3 regions of the Embleya sp. NPDC005971 genome follow, and region 2 is predicted to be linked to each of the others. Evidence: riboswitches for the same ligand, from Rfam matches in the RefSeq annotation. Region 2 holds a riboswitch; each other region holds the start of a gene.

Region 1 (3,864 bases), on a different contig from region 2:
GGCGGCGAGCCAGGACAGGCCGGGGACCTTCCCGAGGGCCCGGCCGGCCCGGGGCGGGTCGTCGGCCACCACCAGGCCGCCGGTGCCGGCCGGCGACCAGGCGCGGACCCGTTCCAGGATCGAACGCAGGCCCCGGGTCGGGTGGTTCGGCCGGCAGCCGAGGCCGTCGGCGTAGACGACGATCCGGGCACCGCTCGGCAACGTCCGGTCCGGGACGTCCGCACGCACGACGTCGACGCCTTGGCGGCGGGCCGGGTCGACGGCCTCCGGTGGCACGTCCACGGCGAGCACCCGGTGCCCGGCGCGCGCCAGTTCGGCTTCGACGGGCCCGGTGCCGCGGCCCAGGCTCAGCAGTACCGGGTCGGGGCCTCGGTCCAGTAGGCGGGCCAGGTGGGCGACCATCCAGATCCGGTATTCGGGGTCGTAGGTCGCGGGCGTGCGTAAATCCCCCGCGGGAACGCCGTGTCCACGCTTCGGCCGGCGGCCGGGGCGGCCGCCGGGGGCCGCGCTGCAGCGCACGCGCGGCGATTCGAGGTCGGTCATCGTTTCCTCGTATTCCTGGCAGGCGTCCGGCAGCCGCACGGCGGCCGGACGGGTGGATCAAGTGGGTGGGCCCGGGGGCGGCGGCGGGCGGGGCGCCCGGTGTCGCGTGTGCATCCGTGCCCGGCCGCTCGGCCGCCGACGCGCGCATCGGACGGAGCACGGAAGCACCGGCAGGGCGCACTCCCCCGAAGCGCACGCCCTGCGACCTCGACGTCCCGCGGGGACCGCTGCTCCCCGATCCCCAGCCGGCCGAGGACCTTCGCCGAACCCGACCGGGCCCAACGGCCCTGCTCGACCGCACGGACCGGGAGCAGAGTCGGAGGTGCGGCCGACCCACCGGGTCGGCCCGCACGGAGAGCGCGGTCGAGCCCGGCCGTACCTGCTTCGTGCGCAGCCGAGGTCGGCCCGGCCGCCGCACCCATCGCCCGGGGAAGCGGCCGGACCGGCCCCCGGTCGGGGGCGGGCCAAAGGGTTGGAAATGAGCGAAGACGCCGTGCTGAAACGTCCCCTCGGTCGCCATGAGGCGTTGCGGTTGATGGCCGACGCCCGACTGGGACGCGTCGTGGTGAGCGAGGGCGCGCTGCCGGCCGTGCACCTGGTGGCGTTCGCCGTCGATCGCGAGTGTGTGGTGTTCCGGGCCCCGCTCGACTCCTCGCTCGCGAAGGCCGCGCACGACGCGGTGGTCGCGTTCCAGGCCGACCACGTCGACCGGGCCACCCGCACCGGCTGGACGGGCACCGTGACCGGACACGCCTCCCGGGTCGGCGATCCGCACGTCGTCGCCCACCTGGATCGTCTGCTGCCCGACCTCGACGGCCTCGGCGAGGATCAGGTGTGGATCCGGGTCACCTCGGAACTCGTCACCGGACTCGCCCTCGAACGCCGGCCGTCGGGTCACGGCCGGCACTGGACTTACTAGGACGTCCGACTATATCGTCTTCAACTACAAGGTCCGCGGTGCAGGGAAGTCGGTGTGAATCCGGCATGGTCCCGCCACTGTGACCGGGGAGTGCGCTGCCGCAGCACCAAGCCACTGGCGAAGGCCGGGAAGGCGGGCATCGTGCGTCGATCCGGAAGTCAGGATACCGGCCGCGGGTATATCCGTGTTGTCCACGAGGATGGAGCAAACACGCATGACACCGGTCCGCGCCCTCGCCCCGGATGATCCTGCGAACGTCGAACCCACCAGGTTTTCCTGACCACTTCGACGTCGACCCGCACCGGGCAACCACGCGCACCCGCGCCGACGTTGCGCACCCGGGTCGTGCCCCGACCTCCGGATCGCACCCGACGAGAGACAGGTCGTTCATGGTCCGCGAACTTTCCCATTTCATCGGCGGCAAGCACGTCCCCGGCGCATCCGGCGCGTTCGGCGACGTGTACGACCCCAACACCGGTCGAGTACAGGCACGCGTTCCGCTCGCGGATCGCGCCGACACCCTGGCCGCCATCGCCGACGCCGAGCAGGCCCAACCCGCGTGGGCCGCCTGGAACCCGCAGCGGCGCGCCCGAGTCCTGGCCCGCTTCCTGCAACTGGTCGAACCCGAACGCGAGTCGCTGGCCCGGCTGCTGTCGGCCGAGCACGGCAAGACCATCGCCGACGCCCACGGCGACCTGCAACGCGGCCTGGAGGTCGTGGAGTTCGCCACCGGCATCCCGCACCTGCTCAAGGGCGAGTTCACCGACAACGCGGGCTCCGGCATCGATGTGCACTCGATGCGCCAACCCCTCGGCGTGGTCGCCGGCATCACCCCGTTCAACTTCCCGGCGATGATCCCGCTGTGGAAGATCGCGCCGGCCATCGCCTGCGGCAACGCGTTCGTGCTCAAGCCCTCGGAGCGCGACCCCTCGGTGCCACTGCGCCTGGCCGAACTCTTCGTCGAGGCGGGCCTGCCGCCCGGCGTGCTGAACGTGGTCCACGGCGGCAAGGAGAGCGTCGACACACTCCTGACCGACCCGCGCGTACAGGCCCTGGGCTTCGTCGGCTCGACCGCGATCGCCGAGTACGTCTACACCTCCGCCACCGCGAACGGCAAGCGCGCCCAGTGCTTCGGCGGCGCCAAGAACCACCTGATCGTGATGCCGGACGCGGACCTCGACCAGGTCGTCGAGGCGCTGATCGGTGCCGGCTACGGCTCCGCCGGGGAACGCTGCATGGCCATCTCCGTGGCAGTTCCGGTCGGCGCGGAGACCGCCGACGCGCTGGTGGAAAAGCTCGTCGCCCGGATCGCCACGCTGCGCGTGGGCCCCTCGCACGACCCGGACGCCGACTTCGGCCCGCTGGTCGGCCGGGACGCGCTCGATCGGGTGCACGGCTACCTGGACATCGGCGTCGCCGAGGGCGCCAAGCTGCTCGTGGACGGCCGCGACGTGCGCGTACCCGGCCACGAGGACGGCTACTTCGTCGGCGCGTCGCTGTTCGACCACGTGACGACCTCGATGCGGGTGTACCGCGAGGAGATCTTCGGCCCGGTGTTGTCCGTGGTCCGCGCGGCCTCCTACGAGGACGCGCTGCGGCTGCCGAGCGAGCACGAGTACGGCAACGGCGTGGCCATCTTCACCCGGGACGGCGACACAGCCCGCGACTTCGGCCGCCGGGTGAACACCGGCATGGTCGGCGTCAACGTGCCCATCCCGGTGCCGGTGGCCTATCACACCTTCGGTGGCTGGAAACGATCCGGATTCGGCGACCTCAACCAGCACGGGCCCGACTCGATCCGCTTCTACACCCGGACCAAGACGATCACCTCGCGCTGGCCCTCGACCGCGCGCGAGAGCGCGAACTTCGACATCCCCACGATGGACTGACCCGGTGACCACGCTCACCGACGACCAGCTCGCGATCGTCGAAACCACCCGGGACTTCGCCCGCGAACACCTCGCCCCGAACGCGATCGAATGGGATCGCACCAGCCACTTCCCCGTCGACGTCCTGCGCAAGGGCGCCGACCTCGGCCTCGGCGGCATCACCGTCCGCGAGGACGCGGGCGGTTCGGGGCTCGATCGGCTCGACTCCGCGCTGATCCACGAGGCGCTGGCGGGCGGTTGCCCGACCATCGCCGCCTACTACTCGATCCACAACATGGTCGCCGCGACCATCGACCGGCACGGTACGCCGGAGCAGCGCGCCCGCTGGCTCCCGGGGCTGTGCTCGATGCGAGATCTGGCCGGCTACTGCCTGACCGAGCCGGGAGCCGGCTCCGACGCCGCCGCGCTGCGCACCCGCGCCACCCGCGACGGCGACGACTATCTCCTGCACGGCGTCAAGCAGTTCATCTCCGGCGCCGGCTCCGCCGCGGTGTACCTGGTGATGGCGCGCAC
Region 2 (3,864 bases):
CGGCCAGTTCCTGGTGGACGTGGTGGCGTCGGCGCTGTTGCCCGGAGCCGCGATGTTCCTGTTCGTCCTGCTGCCCACGCACCCCGACGGTTCGATCCGCAGCGGTCCGCTGACCGCGACGATCACCGCCGGCGTGGTCGTGGTCGCGGTCGCGATCCTGTTCTGGTACTGGGTGCTGCGACCCGCCGAGCACGACGGGCGCACCTGGGGCATGCAGGTGTTCGGCATCCGCGTCGTGGACGTCTCCGGGGGACGCGCCGGCCGACGCCAACTCGGGACCCGTTGGCTGCTGTTGCTCGTCGACGCCTTCGCGCTCGGGGCGATCGGGCTGACCGCGGTGCTCACCAGCGAGCGGCGCCAGCGGGTCGGCGACCGGGTGGCGGGCACCCTGGTGGTCCGCGGTCGCGGACCCGGCCTGGACTGAGCGGCCCGCGCGGTGTCGGGCCGCGGGTCGGTGCCACCCGCCGCCCTCCCCCGTCGCGCCCGCGAACGGCCCGTCCCCGCACCTCGACGGCGTGCCGGAATGCGGCTATTGCTCGACCGCTCCGCCCCTCTTGTGGCCTTGCGCACGGTTTGCAAATGCCACCTTGTCGCCATGTCCATCCGACCACTAGTGTCGGCTCGCCGTGGTGTTCGGGAAGCCGGTTCGATGCCGGCGCGGCCCTCGCCACTGTGATCGGGAAGTTCTCCTCCATCCCCGCGGAAACGTTGAGTCGTCGCCTCGGGGAAGCCACTGGGACCGCTTGCGCGGCCCCGGGAAGGCGGAGACGTGAACGTACGACCCGTCAGCCAGGAGACCGGCCACGGCGATCGTCCGTCCACGAGGTGTTGGAGAGGGACCCTTCCTCATGCATATCGCCGAGGGCTATCTACCCTGGGAACACGCCGTCGCCTGGGGCGTCGCGTCGACCCCGTTCGTCGTACACGGCGCCCGCGCGCTCACCCGCGAGGTGCGCGACCGCCCCGAGAACACCCTGCTGCTGGGCGCTTCGGGCGCCTTCTCGTTCGTCCTGTCCGCGCTGAAGATCCCTTCGGTCACCGGGAGTTGCTCGCATCCCACCGGCACCGGGCTGGGCGCCATCCTGTTTCGACCACCGATCGTGGCCGTGCTGGGCACGATCACCCTGCTCTTCCAGGCGCTGTTGCTGGCGCACGGCGGGCTGACCACGCTCGGCGCGAACGTGTTCTCGATGGCCATCGTCGGCCCGTGGGCCGGCTACGGCGCCTATCGGCTGGCCCGCTCGCTGCTCGATCGACGCGGCGGCACCATGCCGCTGGATGTCGCGGTGTTCCTGGGCGCGTTCGTCGCCGACCTGAGCACCTACTGCGTCACCAGCGTGCAGCTCGCGCTGGCCTTCCCCGACCCCGACAGCGGATTCGCCGGTGCCCTGGCCAAGTTCGGCGGCATCTTCTCGCTCACCCAGATCCCGCTGGCGATCAGCGAGGGTCTGCTGACCGTGCTGGTCGTACGCCTGCTGCGGCAGTCCAGTCGCGGCGACCTCATCCGCCTCGGCGTGCTCACGGACGCGCGGGTCGCCCGCGAGGAGGAGAAGAGCAAGTGAAGCGCTCGACGAAGATCAACCTGCTGATCGTGCTGGCCGTGGTGCTGCTCGCGGCGCTGCCCGTGGTGTTCGGGATGGGCGACCACAAGGACGAGCCGTTCACCGGCGCCGACTCCCAGGCGGAGACCGCGATCACCGAGAACGACCCGGACTACAAACCGTGGTTCAGCCCGCTGTACGAACCGCCGTCCGGCGAGATCGAGTCCGGTCTGTTCGCGTTGCAGGCCGCCCTCGGCGCGGGCGTGGTCGGTTACATGTTCGGCGTCAAGCGCACCCGGCGCCGACTCGCGCCGGAGGCGGCGGATACGCCCGACGAGCCGGCGGACACCACCGGCGAGGCACCGGTATCGGTCCCGGGTCGCTGATTCCGTGTTGCCGATCGACGCGGCGGCGCACGCGAGTTCGTGGCGCCGCCGCCATCCGGCCGACAAGGCCGTGCTCTCCTTCGGGCTGCTCGGATGCGCGGTGGCGCTGCCGCCGTGGCCCGGCGCGGTGCTGGTCGCCGCGACCGTGCTGGTGATCGCGTTCGGGTTCGCGAAGGTGCCCGCCCGGCGACTGTGGCGGGCCGCCCGGGCACCGCTGGGCTTCGCCGCGACCGGCGCCCTGACGCTGCTCGTGACCATCGGCGCGGACGGCGTCGGCTGGGCCGAGGACGGGCCGCGGCGCGCGGCCGAGTTGCTGGTCCGCTCCGGTGCCGCCGGTCTGGCGATGTTGCTGTTCGCGTTCACCACGCCGCTGTCGGACGTGTTGCCCAGACTGACCCGGGTGGGTGTCCCGGCCGCCGTGGTGGACGTCGCGGCGGTGATGTACCGGATGTTGTTCCTGCTCTACGACACGACCGCGCGGATCAACCAGGCGCAGGCCGGCCGGCTGGGCCACCGCACCCGGCGGGCCCGCTGGCGGTCGGTGGCCGGGCTCGGCTCGGCGGTGTTCGTGCACGCGTTCGCCCGCGCCCAGCGGCTGGAGGCGGGCCTGGCCGGGCGCGGCTACGACGGGCGGCTGCGGGTGCTGGTGGACGAGGTACCGATCTCGCGCGCCTTCGTGGCGGGCTCCCTGACCCTGGTGGCGGCGGTCGTCGCCGCCACCCTTCTCCTGGTATCGGTGGTGCCGTGATTCCGTTGCGTGTACGAGAGATCGGCTATGCCTACCAGGACGGGCCGCCGGTGTTGAGCGACCTGTCCCTGACCGTTTCGGCCGGGCGGGCGCTGGCCCTGCTCGGGCCGAACGGCAGCGGGAAGACCACGCTGCTGCGGCTGTTGACCGGCGGTCTGGTGCCGGACTCGGGGCGGGTCGAGCTGCACGGGGTGCCGATTCGGCACGACCGCAAGGGGCTCACCGCGCTGCGCCGCGTCGTGCAGTTGGTCGTCCAGGATCCCGACGACCAGTTGTTCTCCGCGTCGGTGGCCCAGGACGTCTCGTTCGGGCCGCTCAACCTGGGGCTGGACCCGGCCGAGGTGCGCTCGCGGGTGGCCGAGGCGCTGGCCGCGCTCGGGATCACCGCGCTGGCCGAACGGCCGGTGCACCTGCTGTCCTTCGGCCAGCGCAAGCGGGCCGCCATCGCCGGGGCGATCGCGATGCGGCCCGAGGTGCTGGTGTTGGACGAGCCGACCGCGGGCCTGGACCCGGCCGGGCAGGAGGCGCTCCTGGACACCCTCGCCGAGTTGCGCGCGGCCGGGACGACGGTGGTGATGGCCACCCACGATGTGGACCTCGCGCTGCGCTGGGCCGACGACGCGGCCGTGCTCGCCGACGGGCGGCTGCACACCGGGCCGGCCCCGGTGCTGCTCGCGGACACCGCGTTGCTGGCCGCGGCGAGTCTGCGGCCGACCTGGGCACACGCGGCCGCCGCCGTGCTGGCCGCACACGGCCTGGCGCCGGCGGGCGTGCTGCCCCGGACGCCGACCGAGTTGGCCGCCCTGGCGGTACGACCGACGACCCTCGAACCCCGCTCCGGTTGAGCCGGCCCGCCGGGGCCGCTCAGCGCCGGCGCAACAACACCACCGCGCGGTCGTCGCTCACATTGCGGCCGGCCGCCGCCACGATCCGCCGCGCCGCGTCGCGGAAGTCGTCCCGGACCATGCGCTCGGCCTCACCGAGGAAGCGGTCGATGCCGGTGGCGATGTCCTCGCCCGGCAGCTCCACCATGCCGTCGGTGAACAACAGGAGCGCGTCCCCTCGGCCCAGCCGGCCCTTGACGCCCTCGAAGCCGGCGTCCTCGATCACCCCCAGGAGCGGGCCGACCGCCTCGATCACCTGCCACCGGCCGGAACCGGCGATCCAGTGCACGCCCGGCGGGTGGCCC
Region 3 (3,864 bases), on a different contig from region 2:
GTCCTGCGGCAGCGGTCGCCGACCGGAGTGCTGCTGCCGGCGCCGCCTCCGGGCACGATCAGCCTGGGCGCCGGATACGCGGCCGGCCTGCGGCTGTCCGTCGGCAGCCCGGTGCGTCTGCGCGGCCCCGTCGGCGCCGAGGCCACCGTGACGGTCGGTGCGCTGCGGGCGCCGGACCCGGCGGGTCGGTCGATCGGCCGTCGGGACGCACCGCTGACCGACCTGGACACGCCGGCCCGGATCGCGCCGGGCGCGCAGGAGGCGATGATCTTCGTCGACGCCGCGCCGGGCACCGAGCGAGCCGCGCTGAAGGCGAGCCTGGCCCGGGCCCTGGCACCGTTCCCCCAGGCCGCGGCCCGCGACCGGGAGGAGTACAAGAACGTGATCCGGGCCGGAATCGACGGGGTGCTCGACCTGGTCTACGCGCTGCTCGGGTTGGCGATCCTGATCGCCGCCCTGGGCGTGGTCAACACGCTCACCCTGTCGGTGCTCGAACGCACCCGGGAGATCGGCCTGTTGCGGGCGATCGGCACCTCGCACGGGCAGATCCGGCGCATGGTCCGGGCCGAATCGGTGGCACTGTCGGCGTACGGCACGCTCCTGGGACTGCTGCTGGGCGTCGGCTGGGGAGTGACCGCCCGGCGCGGACTGGCCGATCAGGGCCTGGAGGTGCTCGCCGTCCCGTGGTCGACGCTCGCCGTGATCGCAGCCGGATCCGCAGTGGTGGGTGTGCTCGCGGCGCTGCTCCCCGCACGCCGGGCGGCACGGATCCCGGTCCTCACCGCGATCGGGGCACAGTAGTGCGACGCCGACTCCGGTCCGCCGCCGCACTCGTGCCCACGAGCTCGTGCTCGCCGACTCCGATCAGGACGGGAACTCCCATGTGGCCCAAGCGTTCACCATCTTTCGCCGGCCGCGCACTCGGTCGCCCGGTGCGCCTGTGCGTGCTCACCGGCCTCCTGCTGGGCGGATCCGCGTGTGCCGAACCGGACTCGCCGTCTCAGGCAACCACCCGCCGGGCGCAGTACACCATCGACGCGCCGCTCACCCGGCTCGTGATCGTCGGCGGAGCGGGCCGGGTGCAGGTGGTTCAGGGCGGGCCCGGGTCGGTGCGGGTCACCGAGATCAAGCATTTCGGCACCGCCGAACCCGCAACCGAACACGTGTCGGCCGAGGGCACGCTCACGCTGCGGCACACCGTGAGCGGCAGCGCGCAGGTCTCCTACGAGGTGAGGGTGCCGCCGGGGCTCGCGGTCCGGGTCGGCACCACCTCGGGGCAGGTCATGCTGACCGGCCTGTCCGGCGATCTGGACGCGCGGACGGCACAAGGCGGCATCCGCGGCGAGCGGTTGACCACGCGTACGGTCGTCGCCCGGGCCGACCGGGACGCGGTGGACCTGTCCTTCGCCGCGCCGCCCGATCGGGTCGACGCCGAAGGCGACAACGCCCGGGTCAGGCTGCCGGCCGGCACCGTCTACGCGACGGACGCGAGCAGCGAGCACGGCTCGGTCAAGGTCGACGTGGCCCGGGATCCGGCCGCACCGCACCGGGTGCGGGTGCATGCCACGTCCGGCGAGGCGGACATCCTCCACACGCGGTAGCGCCGCCCCGTGCGGCTCCGGGCGATGCGCCGGATGGGGGAGTATCACCTCCTCCGACTCGGCCCGCATCCGGGCCGCTTGGACGTCGCGCGCGACGGCCTGGGCAAGCAGCATCCGCAGCACGAGCCCGACGAGCGCAACCCCCAGGACGGCCATGCCCCGTAGGCGACCTCCGCCGCAGGGACCCACCTTCGGATCCATCCGCGTCTCCACCCGTTGTTCCACCCGCGGGTCCAGGCGCGGAGCGGGTTGCCGGTCCCGAGAGGACCCGGCCGGCGTCGGTGGGCGTGAGCGCCGACGAGGCACGACGAGCGGTTTGGTAGCCTATCGCCGCCGTGGTGTACGGGAAGCCGGTCGAATGCCGGCGCGGCCCTCGCCACTGTAGCCGCGGAGTCTCGCGGCCCTCGCCGACCGCTCCCACAGCGGTCGGGGTCACTGGGTGGATCGGGAACGAGCCAACCGGGAAGGCCGGCTGCGGAACGTCGATGCGGAAGCCAGGAGACCGGCCACGGCGCGACATGTTCCACGAGGGTTGGAGAACACATGCCCCGCGCTGCCCTGCGCCCGTTTCGATTCGAACGTTTCATACCTCCGGCGCGCGCCCCGCGTTCCACGCGCTCCGGCCTCGCTGTCGTGGCGATCCTGCTCGTCGGCGCGCTCGGCGCGTGCACGGGTGCGCCCGAGGCCGACAAGCCCGCCGCGGCGGCCGGGAGCAGCCACTCGACGCCGGTGAGCGTGAGCAGGTGCGGCGTCACCACCACCGTGACGTCACCGCCGGCCCGGTTGGTCACCCTCAACCAGGGCGCCACCGAAGTCGCCCTGGCTCTCGATCTACAGACCCGGATGGCCGGGACGGCGTACCTCGACGACGCGGTCCCGGCGCGATGGAAGGCGGCCTACGACACCGTCCCGGTGCTCTCCGAGAAGTATCCGTCCAAGGAGAAACTCCTCGCGGCGCGCCCGGATTTCCTCTACGCCTCCTACTCCAGCGCCTTCACCGACAAGGTGGCGGGCACGCGGGACGAACTGGGTTCCCAGGGCATCACCACCTACCTGTCGCCGTTGGGGTGCGCCGACAGCAAGCAGCAGGCGTCGGCGTCCTTCCAGACGGTGTGGGACGAACTGGGCGATGTCGCCGAGGTGTTCGGTGTCGCACAGCGCGCCGCCGCCATCCGGGACGCGCAGAAGCGGCAACTTGCCGAAGTCACGGCCAAGTCGGCGGGCAAGGGCCTGAACGTGCTCTGGTACGACTCGGGTACCAAAACCCCGTACGTCGGCGCGGGCCACGGCGGACCCCAGCTCGTGCTCGACGCCGTCGGCGCCCGCAACGTCTTCGACACGCTGGCCGGTGGCTGGAAGACCACGAGTTGGGAGCAGGTGGTCGCGGCGGACCCGGACGCCATCGTGCTCGCGGACGCCGGTTGGGACACCGCACAGTCCAAGATCGACTACCTCGAACACGACCCCGTGCTGAACAAGCTCAAGGCCGTCCAGCGCCGTGCGTACGTGGTCGTGCCGTTCTCCGAGTCGACCCCCGGCGTGCTGCTCGCCGACGGTGCCGTCCGGGTATCGGCCGGCCTGGGCAACCTGACCCCGCGTCCGTGACCGTGACGGATCGTCCCGCCGCACGGCTCGCCGGCGCGAGCCGTGCGGCGGTGGCCCTGGCCGTCGCCGCCGTACTGCTGTTGTCCACCGTGCTGCTCGGCCTCGCCGTGGGATCGGTCCACGAGCCGCCGCACGTCGTGGCCGACGTGGTGCTGCGCCGACTCGGTCTCGGTGGCTCCGACGTCACGGCGCTGGACGACCGGATCATCTGGCAACTGCGGCTGCCCCGCGTCCTGGGGGCCGCCGCGACGGGCGCGGGACTCGCGGTGTGCGGCGCGGTGTTGCAGACCCTGACCGGCAACGACCTGGCCGACCCCTACCTGCTCGGGATCTCCAACGGCGCCGCCGTCGGCGCGGTCACCGTGATCGTACTCGGTGTCGGAGTCTCCGGCACCGCGGTGATCGGCGCGCTCCCGGCCGCCGCCTTCGTCGGTGCCCTGCTCGCCGTCCTGGTCGTGCTGACCCTCGCCGGTGCGCACAGCCGGACCCTGCCGGCCTCGCGGACCGTGCTGGCCGGCATCGCGGTGGGGCAGTTGTGCGGCGCGTACACCTCGTTCGTCGTGCTCGTCCTCGGCGACCGCAACGCCGCCCGCGGCGTCATGGAGTGGACGCTGGGCTCGGTGGCCGGGGTGCGGTGGAACACGGCCGTCTTCCTGGT

What was found. A riboswitch is a leader RNA that binds a small molecule or an ion and turns the genes downstream of it on or off. The one in region 2 is predicted to bind cobalamin.
Region 1: it holds a riboswitch for cobalamin, as region 2 does, so the genes downstream of both, ABZ374_RS39790 (CoA-acylating methylmalonate-semialdehyde dehydrogenase) here and ABZ374_RS00260 (energy-coupling factor ABC transporter permease) in region 2, are expected to answer to the same signal.
Region 3: it holds a riboswitch for cobalamin, as region 2 does, so the genes downstream of both, ABZ374_RS32430 (ABC transporter substrate-binding protein) here and ABZ374_RS00260 (energy-coupling factor ABC transporter permease) in region 2, are expected to answer to the same signal.

Annotation. Positions count from the first base shown of each region.
Region 1 is NZ_JBEXUX010000071.1:15,970-19,833, reverse strand. Features, by position in the region: gene ABZ374_RS39800 (hypothetical protein) at 1-543, opposite strand, end outside; gene ABZ374_RS39795 (pyridoxamine 5'-phosphate oxidase family protein) at 1,022-1,462, shown strand; cobalamin riboswitch at 1,482-1,652, shown strand; gene ABZ374_RS39790 (CoA-acylating methylmalonate-semialdehyde dehydrogenase) at 1,852-3,351, shown strand; gene ABZ374_RS39785 (acyl-CoA dehydrogenase family protein) at 3,356-3,864, shown strand, end outside.
Region 2 is NZ_JBEXUX010000001.1:52,769-56,632, reverse strand. Features, by position in the region: gene ABZ374_RS00265 (RDD family protein) at 1-424, shown strand, start outside; cobalamin riboswitch at 611-821, shown strand; gene ABZ374_RS00260 (energy-coupling factor ABC transporter permease) at 849-1,562, shown strand; gene ABZ374_RS00255 (energy-coupling factor ABC transporter substrate-binding protein) at 1,559-1,927, shown strand; gene cbiQ (cobalt ECF transporter T component CbiQ) at 1,932-2,675, shown strand; gene ABZ374_RS00245 (ATP-binding cassette domain-containing protein) at 2,672-3,520, shown strand; gene ABZ374_RS00240 (PP2C family protein-serine/threonine phosphatase) at 3,540-3,864, opposite strand, start outside.
Region 3 is NZ_JBEXUX010000046.1:33,255-37,118, reverse strand. Features, by position in the region: gene ABZ374_RS32445 (FtsX-like permease family protein) at 1-801, shown strand, start outside; gene ABZ374_RS32440 (hypothetical protein) at 882-1,601, shown strand; partial or broken gene ABZ374_RS32435 (DUF2975 domain-containing protein) at 1,644-1,760, opposite strand; cobalamin riboswitch at 1,902-2,127, shown strand; gene ABZ374_RS32430 (ABC transporter substrate-binding protein) at 2,235-3,206, shown strand; partial or broken gene ABZ374_RS32425 (iron chelate uptake ABC transporter family permease subunit) at 3,203-3,864, shown strand, end outside.